One region of the Acinetobacter chinensis genome, then DNA from elsewhere that is predicted to be linked to it. Evidence: predicted binding sites of a transcription regulator. Region 1 holds the regulator's gene; the other holds the start of a gene.
What was found. Region 1 encodes PhoB, which activates phosphate uptake and scavenging genes when phosphate is short. Its sites were predicted from a motif close to TGTCATNAANCTGTCATAA; they were not measured.
Positions count from the first base shown of each region.

Region 1 (7,670 bases):
TGCGGGTTCACTCCTATAATTCACAGAACAGTGAATGGAGTATTTTCAGTATGCTTGGCTTCCCGATAGGTCTTTTTGTTGCAAATGGTATTGAGTGGTACGCCCATAAAGTCTGGTTGCATGAGTATCCTAGTAAGTACCGTAACAGCCCTTTTTTTACACATATTGCACATCACAAACGGGCGCGTTTAAATGCCTTTCATGATGAGGGCTATGCCGAGTCGATGTTTAAAAATGCAGAAATTTATAATGAAAAAACGGCACTGATCGGTCTGGCAGGTGCAGCAACCATTTTTTTACCCGTTGCGCCATTCTTTACTGCGGGTCTTTATTATTCAATTCATAATTACTGGAAAGTTCATGCCAGATCTCACTTAGACCCAGAGTATGCCAGAAAGCGTATTCCCTGGCATTATGATCACCACATGACCAGCAATCAGAATGCCAACTGGTGTGTAACCCGTCCATGGTTTGACTACATTATGGGAACCCGTGTAACCACAGATGCATCCGTAACCGAAACCAATCCTCTGGGCATGAAACTTCCAGGCTGGATTGAAAAACCACTGAACCGAACGTCCCGTCGTTTATTAAAAAAATCGTATCTGAAAATTAAACAGAATTCACAGCATGACCGTTCCAGTCTGGCAAAAGGCATTGAAGTGGAACTGGCTTAATCCATATATCCATTTACTCCCTGTTTTGTTATACAGCACAGGGAGTGTCATCACGAGGTTCAACGAATCTTCTAAAAAATGACACGGCGATATGCAGTCAGACCAGAATAATCAATCGTAAAAAATACCGCCCGTTCTGATTTTAAATCATCAGGTTTAAAAAACAGCTCTCCATCTGCCTGGCGCTATTCAGCTGATAAAACTGACCTGCTACACTCAGTTTCAACTTCAGACATTTCAGACCACTGAATATGATCAACCTCCAGTCCAAACTTCCTGCGCAAGGTGTTACTGTTTTCAGTACCATGACCGCTATGGCACAACGCCTGAATGCATTAAACCTGTCCCAGGGTTTTCCTGATTTTCCCGCCCCTCCTGCACTGCTGGAAGCACTCAGTCAGGCGACTCAGGACGGATACAATCAGTATGCGCCAGGTGATGGATTGTTGCCTTTAAGAGAACAGGTTGCAGAGGTTTTTCAAAAGCGTGATGGTTTAAGGTTGGATTCCGTCCATGAAATCACCATTACTCCAGGGGCAACCATTGCGATTTTCTGTGCCATTCAGGCAATCGTTCATGCTGGCGATGAAGTCATTGTGTTTGATCCTGCCTATGACAGCTATGCGCCCAGCATACAGCTGGTCGGAGCAAAAGCCATTCATATTGCACTGAATGCGCCAGCCTTTTCTGTCGACTGGAATCAGGTCAAAGATGCCATCAATGACCGAACCCGTATGATTATTGTCAACACACCGCACAACCCAACAGGTGCAATCTGGTCAGAACAGGACTGGCATACATTAACCGCGCTGATTCAGGATAAGAATATTGTGGTTCTGTCCGATGAGGTTTATGAACATCTGATTTATGACGGCGAAAAACATCGCTCTGCGCTGAGCTTTCCTGCGCTGCGTGAACGCAGTTTTGTGATCGGATCATTCGGTAAAACATTCCATGTCACAGGCTGGAAAACTGGCTACTGCGTGGCTTCACCTGCACTGATGAAAATCTTCCGACAGGTTTATCAGTTTGCCAGTTTCTGTGGTGTAACGCCTGTTCAGATGGCACTGGCTAGCTATATGCAGAATCATCCGGAACATATTGCTGGACTGTCTGATTTCTACCAGCAGAAAAGAGATCTGTTCAACTCCGGTTTACAGGACTCAAGATTTAAACTGTTGCCATCCCAGGGAACATTTTTTCAGAATGTCGATTACAGCGACATTCATCCTGACCTGAACGATACTGAGATGTGTAAGCTGCTGGCAGAAGAATATAAAATCGTGGCTATTCCTGTATCTGTGTTTTATCAGCAGCCCCCTGAAGACCTGAGACTGATCCGTTTCTGTTTTGCAAAAAAAGAGGAAACGCTGGTACTTGCAGGAAAAATTCTTTCTGCTGTTTAACCATTCACCACTATCCAGTTTCCAGAGGATTGTGGGATGATAGCGTCAGTAAGCAAAGTCTGATCATTCACCCGAATGATCAGACAGAGTCCAGCAGGAGCATACTGAAAACACATGGCACAGACTCAATTAGTCAACCAGGAAAAATTTTGGAAAACATTTCTGATTTTTCTGCTTCCTTTGATTGCAACCAATATTCTGCAAAACCTGTCAGGAACGATTAATACTGTTTTTGTTGGGCAGATGATGGGTGTGGATGCGATTGCCGCCATTTCCGTTTTTTTCCCAATTCTGTTTTTTCTGCTGGCTTTTGTGATTGGTATTTCGTCTGGTGCAACGGTACTGGTCGGTCAGGCATGGGGTGCAGGCAATACAGAAAAAGTGCGCTGTGTCGTGGGTTCCACGCTGTTTATGACGCTGATCGGTGGCAGTATTATTGCCATTACAGGAGTTCTGTCCGCACACAGAATTTTAATCCTGCTGGGCGTAGACCCAAGTGTCATGCACCTGTCCCTGCCCTATGTGCAATGGATGCTGGCCGGTAGTCCGCTGCTGTTTATTTATATTATCTATACCTCGATTCTGCGGGGTGTCGGTGACAGTGTGACGCCCCTGATTGCGTCCAGCATGACCATTATTATCGGTATTATCATTACGCCTGTCTTTATTGCAGGTTATTTCAACATGCCGAAACTGGGCATTATTGCACCTGCCCTTGCCACCAGTATCGGTTATATCGCGGTGCTGATTTTTTTATTTATTTACCTCAATAAAAAAGATCATCCTTTAAAACCCGATGCTTCCTTATTCAGTCATATCAGACATCAGCCCCAACTGAGTAAAATTATTTTACGGCTCGGTATTCCAACCGCCATTCAGATGGTCACCACCTCGACAGCAGGCCTGGTGATTATCGGACTGGTCAATCATTATGGGGCACATGCCACGGCTGCCTATGGTGCGGTCAATCAGGTGCTGAATTATATTCAGTTCCCTGCGCTGTCCATTTCCATTGCAGCATCCATTTTTGCTGCACAGGCGATCGGGGCTGGAAAATCTGAGCTGTTACGCAAAGTGACCCGAACTTCTCTGCTGATGAATATTGCAATTACAGGTGGACTGATTGCGATTGCCTATCTGTTTTCCCGCTATCTGATGGCACTTTTCATTACCGATGATACCGTGATTGAGCTGGGACAGAATCTGCTGTTTATTGTGCTGTGGTCAATTCTGTTTTTTGGTGCTGCTTCTATTTTTGCCTCCATTATGCGGGCAAGCGGAACAGTGACCGTTCCCATGATCTTAAATATCGCAGCGATTGTGTGTATTGAAATTCCTGCTGCATGGCTGTTCAGCGAGTGGTGGGGACTGAAAGGCATCTGGTACGCTTATGCACTCGCCTTTGTCAGTCTGTGTATGATGCAGGGACTGTATTATCAGTTTGTGTGGAAGAAAAAAGCGATTAAGGCACTGATTTAACCGGATGAATGATCATTTGATACTGAATTTCCAATAAAAAACCCGCAAAATGCGGGTTTTTTCATGATCAGTATTCAGAACTTATTTCGGTTCCAGACGCTTACTCATTTTGGTCGCCAGACCCGTAATTTTCTGATAACCCGTCGGCAGAATACGCTGAACAATATCTAGTGTTTTCGCATCATTACCAATCAGCAGACGACGTTTGTTTTTCAGCACAGCATCCAGAATTTCCTGAGCTGCTTCTTCTGCTGGCATACGCAACAGTTTGTTGAATGCTTTCGCTGACTTTTCAGGATTCATACCCAATGATTTCAGGCTGTCATTCATACGGGCATCGTTGGCAATATTGGTACGGATACCCCCTGGGTGTACACAGGTCGCACTCACACCACACTTTTCCAGGTCCAGTTCCTGACGTAACGCTTCTGTAAAGCCACGTACCGCAAACTTGGAAGAGTTATAGGCAGACTGAGTTGGCTGAGCTGTCAGACCAAACAGACTGGAAGTATTGATGATATGACCATCACCTGATTTTTTCAGATACGGTAAAAATTCTTTGGTGCCGTACACAACGCCCCAGTAGTTAATCCCCATGATCCACTCAAGATCTTCGTAGCTCGCCCCTTCAACCGTCGAACCCAGTGCCACACCGGCATTATTGAAAATCAGATTGACTGAACCGTGATTCTGAACCGTTTCTTCAGCCCATGCTTTCATCTGCTCACGGTCTGCCACGTTTACTTTTTTACTTGTAACACGCACGTTATAAGGTTTTGTCAGTTCTACAGTCTCAGCCAGTCCTTTTTCGTTGACATCGCTGATGGATAAATGACAGCCAGCTTTCGCAAGAAGAATTGCCAGCTGCTGTCCCATACCTGAGCCCGCACCAGTAATTGCAGCGACTTTGTTTTTAAAATTTTTCATTGTCTTTCCTTTGTCAAAATTCCGCACAAAGTTTACCCATGTGCAGCTCACACCCTCAATATAAATTTGACAATAGATATTGTCAATATCATCCATCCATGTTTTACTGATGAAATATTACACAAACAGCCTGACATAGGCTTCTGCTGATTTTATTGATAAAATATTCCAGTTTGCACGGTTCATTTGGCACAATTTCATATGACTTACTCAGATACAGATCATGATGTAAAACCCACCGCCTCTACAGCGCCTGTTAAAAAAACAGTCAAAGAGCGTCAGTTCAAAGGCATGTCCCTGAGTGAGCGGAAACAGGCTCGTCGTGACAAACTGATTGAGGCTGGAATTGAAGCCTATGGCTCTCAGGGTTTCTTTTCAGTGACTGTGAAGGATATCTGTGTAGAAGCAAAACTCACTGAACGTTACTTCTACGAATCCTTCAAAAAGAGTGAAGATCTGTTTCAGACCATTTTTTTACAGCTGATTGAACAGCTGCAGCAGACCGTCATGCAGGGTGTCATGCAGGCATCCCCCGAACCACGTCAGATGATTCACAGCGGACTTCGTGCTCTGTTTTCCATGCTGAAAGATGACCCGCGCACCGCCCGGATCATTTATGTCGATGCCATGCTGGTTCAGGAACTGCATAATCACGCCACCATACAGGAAACCATGGGTCGTTTTGACCGGATGATTCAGGCTTTTGTCATGCTGATGATGCCCCGCATTCCCCGCAGCGAGCAGGAAATTTCCCTGGTCGCAACCGGACTGAACGGTTATGTCACTCAGATTGCTGTCCGCTGGGTGATGGGTGGCTTCAGACAGTCACTGGATGAGATTGTTTCTGCCTGTGAAACCGTGTTTCTGTCACTGCTGGAAACATTTGCAGAACACGCTGAACTGCCCGGCTGATTCTCAGTTAAAGCGGTATTTTCAGATGCTGTTCAATTCAGAAAACTGTTTTATTTAATTTTTTTCAAAAATGGCATTGTCTTGAACTGTTCATGAATTCGTCTAAAAATTGTCACAAAAGGTTGCAATAATCAGCGATAGCCCCCTTTCTGCAATGATACTGTCATAATTAATCTTTGTAATAAGCCTGTCATAAATAAAAAGCGGTCCACCGTTTACACTAATTAGGATATTGCGTTGTGAAAGATGACTACATATTAATCGTCGATGACGAACTTCCAATCAGAGAAATGATTCATACCTCTCTGGACATGGCAGGCTTTCAGTGTTTGCAGGCTGAAGATGCCAAACAGGCTCACCAGATGATCGTGGATCAACGTCCATCGCTGATTCTGCTGGACTGGATGCTGCCAGGCGGTGTCAGTGGTGTGGACTTATGCCGCCGACTGAAACGTGATGAAAACCTGAATGAAATCCCAGTGATCATGCTGACAGCACGCGGCGAAGAAGACCATAAAGTACAGGGTCTGGATGCAGGTGCAGACGACTACATGACCAAGCCTTTTTCCACACGTGAACTGGTGTCCCGTATCAAGGCGGTTCTGCGTCGTGCCAATGCGCTCAGCGGTGAAAAAACCATTGATGCCAATGGGCTGATTCTTGACCCTGTCAGTCAGCGTGTCAGCTTTGGCAACAACATTCTTGAAATGGGGCCCACTGAATATCGTTTACTAGCCTTTTTCATGACCCATCCTGAACGCGCCTATACCCGTGCTCAGTTACTGGATCAGGTCTGGGGTGGTAATGTATACATTGAAGACCGTACAATTGATGTCCATATCCGCCGTCTGCGCAAAGTACTCGAACCTTATGGTGCTGATCGCTTTGTACAGACTGTCCGTGGTACGGGCTACCGTTTCTCCACCCGTGCCGATGTTGCTTTAGGTTAATCTGACTGTATGTATGAACCCTACCCCGTCCCTGAACTTGCCCGTGAACATAAAAAATTCCGATACAGCAGTTTATGGACTTTTGCCAAACAGGACTTACGCTTACTCGCTTTTTTCCTGCTGATCGCGGCCTGTGTTGGCTTTGGGACTGGGTATTTATGGAGCTGTCTGCTGCTTGCATTTGCAGTCTTTTTTGCATTACAGCTGCGCTCGCTTTTCCTGGTCAATGAATGGATTTCCAACCGTCCCTACGATGTTCCACCCAATCTGGATGGAATATGGGGCGCACTGCTGTTCAATGTTTACCGTGCTCAGCGTCAGGAACGGATTGTTCAGGCAGAAATGGTCGGACTGATTGACCGTGCGCAGTCATCACTGGTTGCACTGGCTGAGGCTGTGGTACTGATTGATGAAATGCATCAGATTGAATGGTGGAACCCGGCTGCTGAAAAACTGCTGGGCATTCAGTCACTGGACCGTGGGCGCAACATTCTGACTATTCTTCGTCAGCCTGGTTTTATTGAATACTTCAATCATATTGATCAGGCACCCGATGGGCTGAAAATGAAATCTTCAGCGTTTGAAGACCATTATGTTCAGATCAAAATGACCCGTTTTGGTGGTGAAAGTCGTCTGCTGGTCGCCTATGATGTTACCCGTATGCACAATCTTGAGCAGATGCGCAAAGACTTTGTCGACAACATCTCTCATGAGCTGCGTACGCCTCTGACCGTGCTCAGTGGTTATATTGAAACGTTTACTGATCAGGAAGACCTGAATCCCCGCTGGAAACGTGCATTTGACCAGATGCAGGCACAGACCAAACGCATGAATGCACTAGTCAATGATTTACTGCTACTGTCGCGCCTGGAAAATGACAAAAAAGTTGCAAAAAACCAGATCGTGGAAATGCCAGGACTGATGAATCAGTTATTTGATGATGCTCAGGCATACAACGTTGATTATGGTCACACCCTGAACCTGGACATTGACAGCCACTGTGATCTGATCGGTTCAGACATTGAACTAGCGAGTGCTTTCAGCAATCTGATCACTAATGCCATCAAATACACCCCGAAGGGTGGAACCATCACCATTGGCTGGCATGACGATCATGATCATGGCTATTTTACTGTCGAAGACACAGGGATCGGAATTGACCCACGACACTTACCCCGTCTGACAGAACGCTTCTATCGTGTGGACAGCGCCCGAAGCCGACAGACAGGTGGAACCGGTCTGGGCTTAGCCATTGTGAAACATGTGCTGATGCAGCATAACGCTTATCTTGAAATTGAGTCACATGAAAATCGGGGCTC
Region 1 covers NZ_CP032134.1:3,482,088-3,489,757, forward strand. The annotation lists gene CDG60_RS17560 (sterol desaturase family protein) at 51-677, shown strand; gene CDG60_RS17565 (methionine aminotransferase) at 929-2,083, shown strand; gene CDG60_RS17570 (MATE family efflux transporter) at 2,198-3,562, shown strand; gene CDG60_RS17575 (SDR family NAD(P)-dependent oxidoreductase) at 3,644-4,489, opposite strand; gene CDG60_RS17580 (TetR/AcrR family transcriptional regulator) at 4,691-5,401, shown strand; gene phoB (phosphate regulon transcriptional regulator PhoB) at 5,641-6,351, shown strand; gene phoR (phosphate regulon sensor histidine kinase PhoR) at 6,361-7,670, shown strand, end outside.

Region 2 (7,670 bases), 880 kb from region 1:
AATTTTCCTCTCAATTTTGGTATCTAATGCCAACCCAAAACCGAATCTGGCATAGATAATGTATACATCTGTATATTAATTTAAAAATTGTTGGGATTTTTCGCATGTCCACATCTTTAGACGGTTTACACTTTCCACTCGATTCAGGCTCTGGCAAGCCAAGCACCTCTGAAACAGGAAAATCCATCATTGCTGAAGCGCTGTCACTGGTTGACCATCAGACTTCACAGGAAGCACTGTCAGAAAAAAACTGGCGTAAACAGTATCCACGCTATTTTAAGGCACTGGTCAGTCAGGGCATTGCAACGACCAGCAATCCCATCACGATTGCAAAACAGGGACTGCATAAAGCACAGCACAGTTTTGAGTTTTATCGTGATGGTCAGAAATACCTGCTCAAAGATGTCATGCAACTGCCTGGTATCAGTAAGCTGCATACTGTAGAAGTCAAAGGTCAGAGCGATCTGGCACCTGAATGGTACATTCCATACCGTGGTCAGAAACTGCAAGGTGATGCCCTGCTGGCTCAGATACAGACCTGGCAGGACACTGGTATTATTGAATCCAGTCATGCAAAAGCACTGAGAGCTGTTCATGCACACCCTGAATGGTTTGATCTGTCTGATCAGACCATGGTGCTGTTTGGTGCTGCATCAGAAGCAGGTCCTTTGACCTGGCTCAGCCGCTGGAAAGCCAATATCATTGCAATTGATCTACCTGACAGTCGTGTATGGGACAAAATTTTATCCACTGTTTTAAAGGGAAATGCCACTTTATATGCACCAGGTCAGGAAAAAATATCTGATTCAGCAGATCCTGATGAACTGAAACAGAAACTCGGTGCTAATTTACTGACACAGATTCCTGAAATTGCCCACTGGCTTGCAGACAATCCTCACCAACTGAACCTGGCTGCCATTGCTTATCTGGATGGTGAAAAACATGTCCGTGTTTCCATGGCAATGGACAGTATTATGCATTATGTCAGCGAACAGAAACCGGACAGCAGCCTGATGTATATGTGTACTCCAACCGATGTTTATGCTGTTCCTGCTGAAGTGATTGATGCCTCAGCACAGAAATTCACCCAGCGCTCCACGTTTGAAAAGGCTCTGAGTAAAGGTATTTCCACCCTGTCTGGACAGCATTTTTTCAAAAGCGGTCAACAGCAGCTGATTCCATCTGACAATGGTGAATCTTATGGCATCGCTGACTGTCTGGTTGTCGAACAGGGACCGAACTACGCCCTGGCAAAACGGATTCAGCAATGGAGAGCAACCCTTGCCCGTCATCAGGGTCAGAAAGTCAGTATCAACATTGCACCATCCACCACCACGCATTCAGTCACTAAAAATCCTTTACTGAAAGCTGCATTTAATGGTGCTGAACTGTTTGATGTTGAAGCATTTGAACCTGCAACCACCAATGCGATTATGGCAGCGCTATGGATACATGACCTGCGTAACCCTGCTTCTGTTGCCAATCCAGAAACACCATTGAAGCATCCCTTACAGCTCATGATGGAAGGTGCGAACCACGGCGGTTTATGGCGTGTGTCCTATCTGGCTAGAACTGCCCTGCCTTTTGCAGCAATCTATGGTTTCGCTGCCGATAAACTGCCCATTAAACAGGTCATGAGTAAACTGAAGTTTTAAATTTCGATGTTTATAAGACAGATCACTACAGCTGTTGAAATGACAGCGATCTGCCTGTGTATTGTGCGGTAATAACTGCCTTTATTTTACCAATAAAAAAACGCTGCCTGAGCAGCGTTTTTTATGAGGAACTTTCAGCTCTGAACTGAAATCCTGACTTATTTATACAAACTGCAGGAATAACCAGAACAGACCACCTGACAGACAGATCGTCGCAGGTAATGTGAAAATCCATGCAGATAAAATTGTTTTAACTGTAGCAAAATTCAGACCTGTTTTATTGGCAACCATGGTACCCGCAACCGCAGAGTTCAGTACATGCGTTGTCGATACAGGCAAGCCAAAACCATCTGCCGCAGCAATTGTGGTCATCGCAACAAGTTCCGCTGACATACCCTGACCATAAGTCATATGGTGCTTACCAATACGCTCACCAACAGTCACTACAATACGCTTCCAGCCGACCATCGTACCCAGCCCCAATGCCAGTGCAACCGCAACTTTTACCCAGTTCGGAATGTACTGCAGGAAAGAATCAAGGTTCTTACGATAATCCTTCACCACTTTTTTCTGAGTCTCAGACATTTTCGGCAGCTGTTCAGCCTTATCCAGACGTTTGAATGCTGTTGTACTCAGGTACATGTCATTACGTAAAGAAGAAACTTCAGCTTCTGGAATATCTTTCAGATCGCCATACTTCGACACACGCTCGCCCAGATGATCTGTCAGGCTTGCAAGGGATGGAATCACCTGTGGATTCATCTCTTTGGTCTGAATAAACTTCGTAATCGTGTCACGCGCCTGCGTATCAGGAATATCTGCATGATTTGCATAAATAGCCGTTGCAGTCTGTGCAGACAACTGTTCAAAAGACTGAATGTGTTTTTCATCCAGGCTCTTATTCAGAGAATAAGCCAAAGGCACGATACCGATCAGAATCAGCATGATTAAGCCCATACCTTTCTGACCATCATTTGAACCGTGTGCAAAACTCACACCTGTACAGGTGAAAATAAGGATGGCACGGATCAGTGGTGGTGGTGGCTTATTGCCTTCTGGTGGCTGGAACAGCTCTACCTGCTTACGGAAAATCTTTTTCACGATCAGGAACACGACAGCTGCAAATGCAAAACCGATCAAAGGTGAAAACAGCAGTGCTTTACCTACTTTGAGAACCTGATCCATATCCACGCCACTCGCTCCACTGGAGGAATGCAGAATATAGTTCATGATCCCCACACCCAGAATCGAACCGATTAAAGTGTGAGAACTTGAAGCAGGAATACCTAAGAACCATGTTCCTAAGTTCCAGAGAATCGCCGCTATCAGCATGGCAAAAACCATGGCAAAACCTGCACCTGAACCGACATTCATGATCAGCTCAACAGGAAGCAGCGCAATAATGCCGTATGCAACAGCACCACTGGCAACCATGACCCCAAGGAAATTACAGAAACCAGCCCACATCACCGCAACAGGTGCAGGTAAGGCATTGGTATAAATTACGGTTGCGACAGCATTGGCCGTATCATGAAAACCATTTACAAATTCAAAGCCAAGCGCAATAAGTAACGCTGTAGCCAGTAAAATCACAGAAAAAAGACTTAAAGCTGGAACATGAGCCAGATCGGCTGAAAGTTGAAAACCGATATAAATCAGTGTTGCAATAATTACCGTCAAAAACACAGGAACAAAAAATTTCGGCGTTGGGACGTGCACATTCGTCGATTTCAGCGGTACCTGTTGTACCTCATGTTCAGCGGGAGGAGTATTTGAATTCATGCAGACGGTTAAAGAGGATATGAATATCCGCTATTGTTCAATTTAATTATGACAATTATATGACAAAAAGCCCCCTGTTGAAGTTAATTTTTATACAAATAAACTCCATCCAGACAGCACTTTTACGCTTTAAAATTATTTTTATCAGATAAATATCAAATAGATAATATAAAACCACTCATATAATATATGTATTACACAGACTTTCTGGAACTGTAATAAAAGTTGTCATATTACAAATATGATCACATTCATCCCTGTATTGCAGACCTATACTGAAGCATCTTTGTGACAGATTGATGAATATTCATACAGCTTAATGATTTTATTCAATCTTTACTCTAACTGACTAAAGTTTCTGCAAATTATGTCCAGTTTGGCAGAGCATCGCTGAATTTGAATTAAATCATGCTGAACTCTGCTAATATATTGCCGATTTTATATTCCATCGGATTGGGTTATTTATGTCCACGCTTGCCACATTAAAAGAGCTTCTCGCCAAACGCATCCTGATTATTGACGGTGCGATGGGTACCATGATTCAACGCCATAAATTAGAAGAAGCCGACTATCGTGGTGAGCGTTTTGCCGACTGGGCATCAGACCTTAAAGGCAACAATGACCTTCTGGTTCTGACACAACCGCAAATCATTCAGGGTATTCATGAAGCCTACCTCGATGCGGGTGCTGACATCATTGAAACCAACTCGTTCAATGGTACAAAAGTTTCGATGTCGGACTATCACATGGAAGAATATGTCCATGAGATCAACTTTGAAGCGGCACGTATTGCCAAAGCGGCTTGTGAAAAATATTCGACCCCTGACAAACCACGTTTTGTCGCAGGTGTACTTGGTCCTACATCACGTACCTGTTCGATTTCTCCAAATGTAAATGACCCTGCATTCCGTAACATTACTTTTGATGAACTCAAAGAAAACTATATTGAAGCTGCACATGCCTTGATCGAAGGTGGTGCAGATATTCTGCTGATCGAAACTGTATTCGATACGCTGAACTGTAAAGCAGCAATTTTTGCAGTGAAAGAAGTGTTTAATCAGATTGGTTATGAATTGCCATTGATGATTTCAGGCACGATTACGGATGCCTCAGGTCGTACATTGACTGGTCAAACTGCGGAAGCATTCTGGAATTCAGTCCGTCATGGTGATTTATTGTCGATTGGTTTTAACTGTGCGCTCGGTGCAGATGCCATGCGTCCGCATGTCAAAACCATTTCTGATGTTGCTGATACTTTTGTTTCAGCGCATCCAAATGCAGGCTTGCCAAATGCTTTCGGTGGTTATGATGAAACCCCTGAAGAAACTGCGGCATTTATCAAAGAATTTGCTGAAAGCGGTTTGATCAATATTACAGGTGGTTGTTGTGGTACAACACCTGATCATATCCGTGCCATTTACAATGCAGTCAAAGACATCAAACCTCGCCAAGTGCCTGAAACCCAGCCTGCATGTCGTTTGAGTGGTTTAGAACCATTTAACATCACTGAAGATTCATTATTTGTGAACGTCGGTGAACGTACTAACGTAACTGGTTCTAAAAAATTCTTACGTTTAATCCGTGAAGAAAACTTTGCCGAAGCTTTAGATGTAGCCTTGCAACAAGTGATTGCAGGCGCACAGGTGATCGACATTAACATGGATGAAGGGATGCTTGATTCGCAAGGTGCGATGGTGCATTTCCTCAATCTTGTGGCTTCTGAACCTGAAATTTCTAAAGTGCCAATCATGATTGACTCATCAAAATGGGAAATCATTGAAGCAGGCTTGAAATGCGTTCAAGGTAAACCTGTAGTGAACTCAATTTCCCTCAAAGAGGGTTATGACGAGTTTGTACAAAAAGCACGTTTATGTCGTCAGTACGGTGCAGCGATCATCGTCATGGCATTTGATGAAACAGGTCAGGCGGATACCGCCGCACGTAAGCGTGAAATCTGTAAGCGTTCTTATGATGTGTTGGTGAATGATGTTGGCTTCCCTGCTGAAGATATTATTTTCGATCCAAACGTATTTGCTGTGGCAACAGGGATTGAAGAACATAACAACTATGCAGTTGATTTCATTGAGGCAACGGGTTGGATTAAACAGAATCTACCGCATGCAATGATTTCAGGCGGTGTGTCTAACGTATCCTTCTCATTCCGTGGCAATGAGCCTGTCCGTGAAGCGATTCACTCTGTGTTCCTTTATCATGCCATCAAACAAGGCATGACTATGGGGATCGTAAATGCCGGTCAGATGGCGATTTACGATGATATTGACCCTGAATTAAAAGCTGCGGTTGAAGATGTGATTCTGAATCAGAATCAGGGTGAAAGCCAACATGATGCAACTGAAAAACTGCTTGAAGTGGCAGAAAAATACCGTGGTCAGGGTGCAGCACAAAAACAGGTCGAAAATCTGGAATGGCGTGAGCTTCCTGTCGAAAAACGTCTTGAACATGCTCTTGTTAAAGGCATCACGACTTTTATTGATGAAGATACTGAAGAAGCTCGTTTAAAATCAGCGCGTCCGCTTGATGTAATCGAAGGACCATTGATGGATGGTATGAACGTGGTCGGTGACCTGTTCGGTTCAGGTAAAATGTTCCTGCCACAGGTAGTTAAATCTGCACGTGTGATGAAACAAGCTGTGGCTTGGTTGAACCCGTTCATTGAAGCTGAAAAATCTGGCGGTCAGTCTAAAGGTAAAGTCCTGATGGCAACCGTAAAAGGTGATGTACATGATATTGGTAAAAATATTGTGGGCGTGGTTTTAGGCTGTAATGGTTATGACATCATTGACCTTGGCGTGATGGTACCTGCTGAGAAAATTTTACAGACTGCAATTGATGAAAATGTCGATATTATCGGCTTGTCTGGTTTGATTACGCCTTCATTGGATGAAATGGTTTTTGTTGCTAAAGAAATGCAACGTAAAGGTTTCCATGTACCATTGTTGATTGGTGGTGCGACAACCTCTAAAGCACACACAGCAGTAAAAATTGACCCGCAATATTCAAATGATGCGGTGATTTATGTTGCCGATGCATCACGTGCTGTAGGTGTTGCAACGACTTTACTTTCTAAAGAAATGAAGCCGAAGTTTGTTGAGGAAACCCGTGCTGAATATGAAAAAGTCCGTGAACGTATTGCCAACAAACAGCCAAAAGCTGCCAAACTCACTTATGCAGAATCCATTGAAAATGGTTTAAAAATTGATTTTGCAACCAATCAACCTGCGAAGCCAAACTTCATTGGTACGCAAACCTTAACCAATTATCCGCTTGAAACTTTGGTGGAGTATTTTGACTGGACACCGTTCTTTATTTCCTGGAGTCTGGCAGGTAAATTCCCGAAAATTCTGACGGATGAAGTGGTGGGTGAAGCTGCGACTGATTTGTACAATCAAGCGCAGGAAATGTTGAAAGACATTATTGAAAATAAACGCTTTGATGCACGTGCGGTATTTGGCATTTATCCTGCCAACCGTTCTGCGGCAGATTCTGTTGAAGTGTATACGGAGGATGGCCAATCGGTGACACATACTTTCCATCATATCCGTCAGCAGTCTGACAAAGTGACTGGTAAACCAAACTTGTCATTGGCTGATTTTGTGGCAACCAAAGAGCAAGCGGAAGACTGGTTAGGTGGTTTCACCGTGTCGATCTTTGGTGCGGAAGAAATGGCGCATGAATATAAAGCCAAAGGCGATGACTACTCTGCAATTCTTGCGCAATCTTTAGGTGACCGTTTTGCTGAAGCTTTTGCGGAGCATTTGCATGAGCGTATCCGTAAAGAGTTCTGGGGCAACCAAGCTTCTGAAAGTTTAAGCAATGAAGAATTGATTAAAGAGAAATATGTCGGTATCCGTCCTGCGCCAGGTTACCCTGCATGTCCTGAGCATTCTGAAAAAGCATCTTTGTTTGATTGGTTAGGTTCTACCGATAAGATTGGTACGCAATTGACCACAAGTTTTGCAATGTGGCCACCGTCATCTGTCAGCGGTTTCTATTATGCTAATCCGCAGTCTGAATATTTTAATGTAGGTAAAATTGCTCAGGATCAGCTTGAGGATTATGCGAAGCGTAAGGGTTGGACAATGGATGAGGCGAAGCGTTGGTTAGCGCCGAATTTGGATGATTCGGTTCAGTAATTTATAAATCCTCCCCACCCCTCCTTTAAAAAGGAGGGAGTAAAAAAGCCCTCAATTTGAGGGCTTTTTATTTTTCAAT
Region 2 covers NZ_CP032134.1:2,605,341-2,613,010, forward strand. The annotation lists gene CDG60_RS13295 (hypothetical protein) at 105-1,655, shown strand; gene CDG60_RS13300 (inorganic phosphate transporter) at 1,818-3,437, opposite strand; gene metH (methionine synthase) at 3,902-7,591, shown strand.
Region 2: a site for PhoB is predicted at 3,484-3,502, ahead of CDG60_RS13300 (inorganic phosphate transporter). Genes of this name have one in related genera too.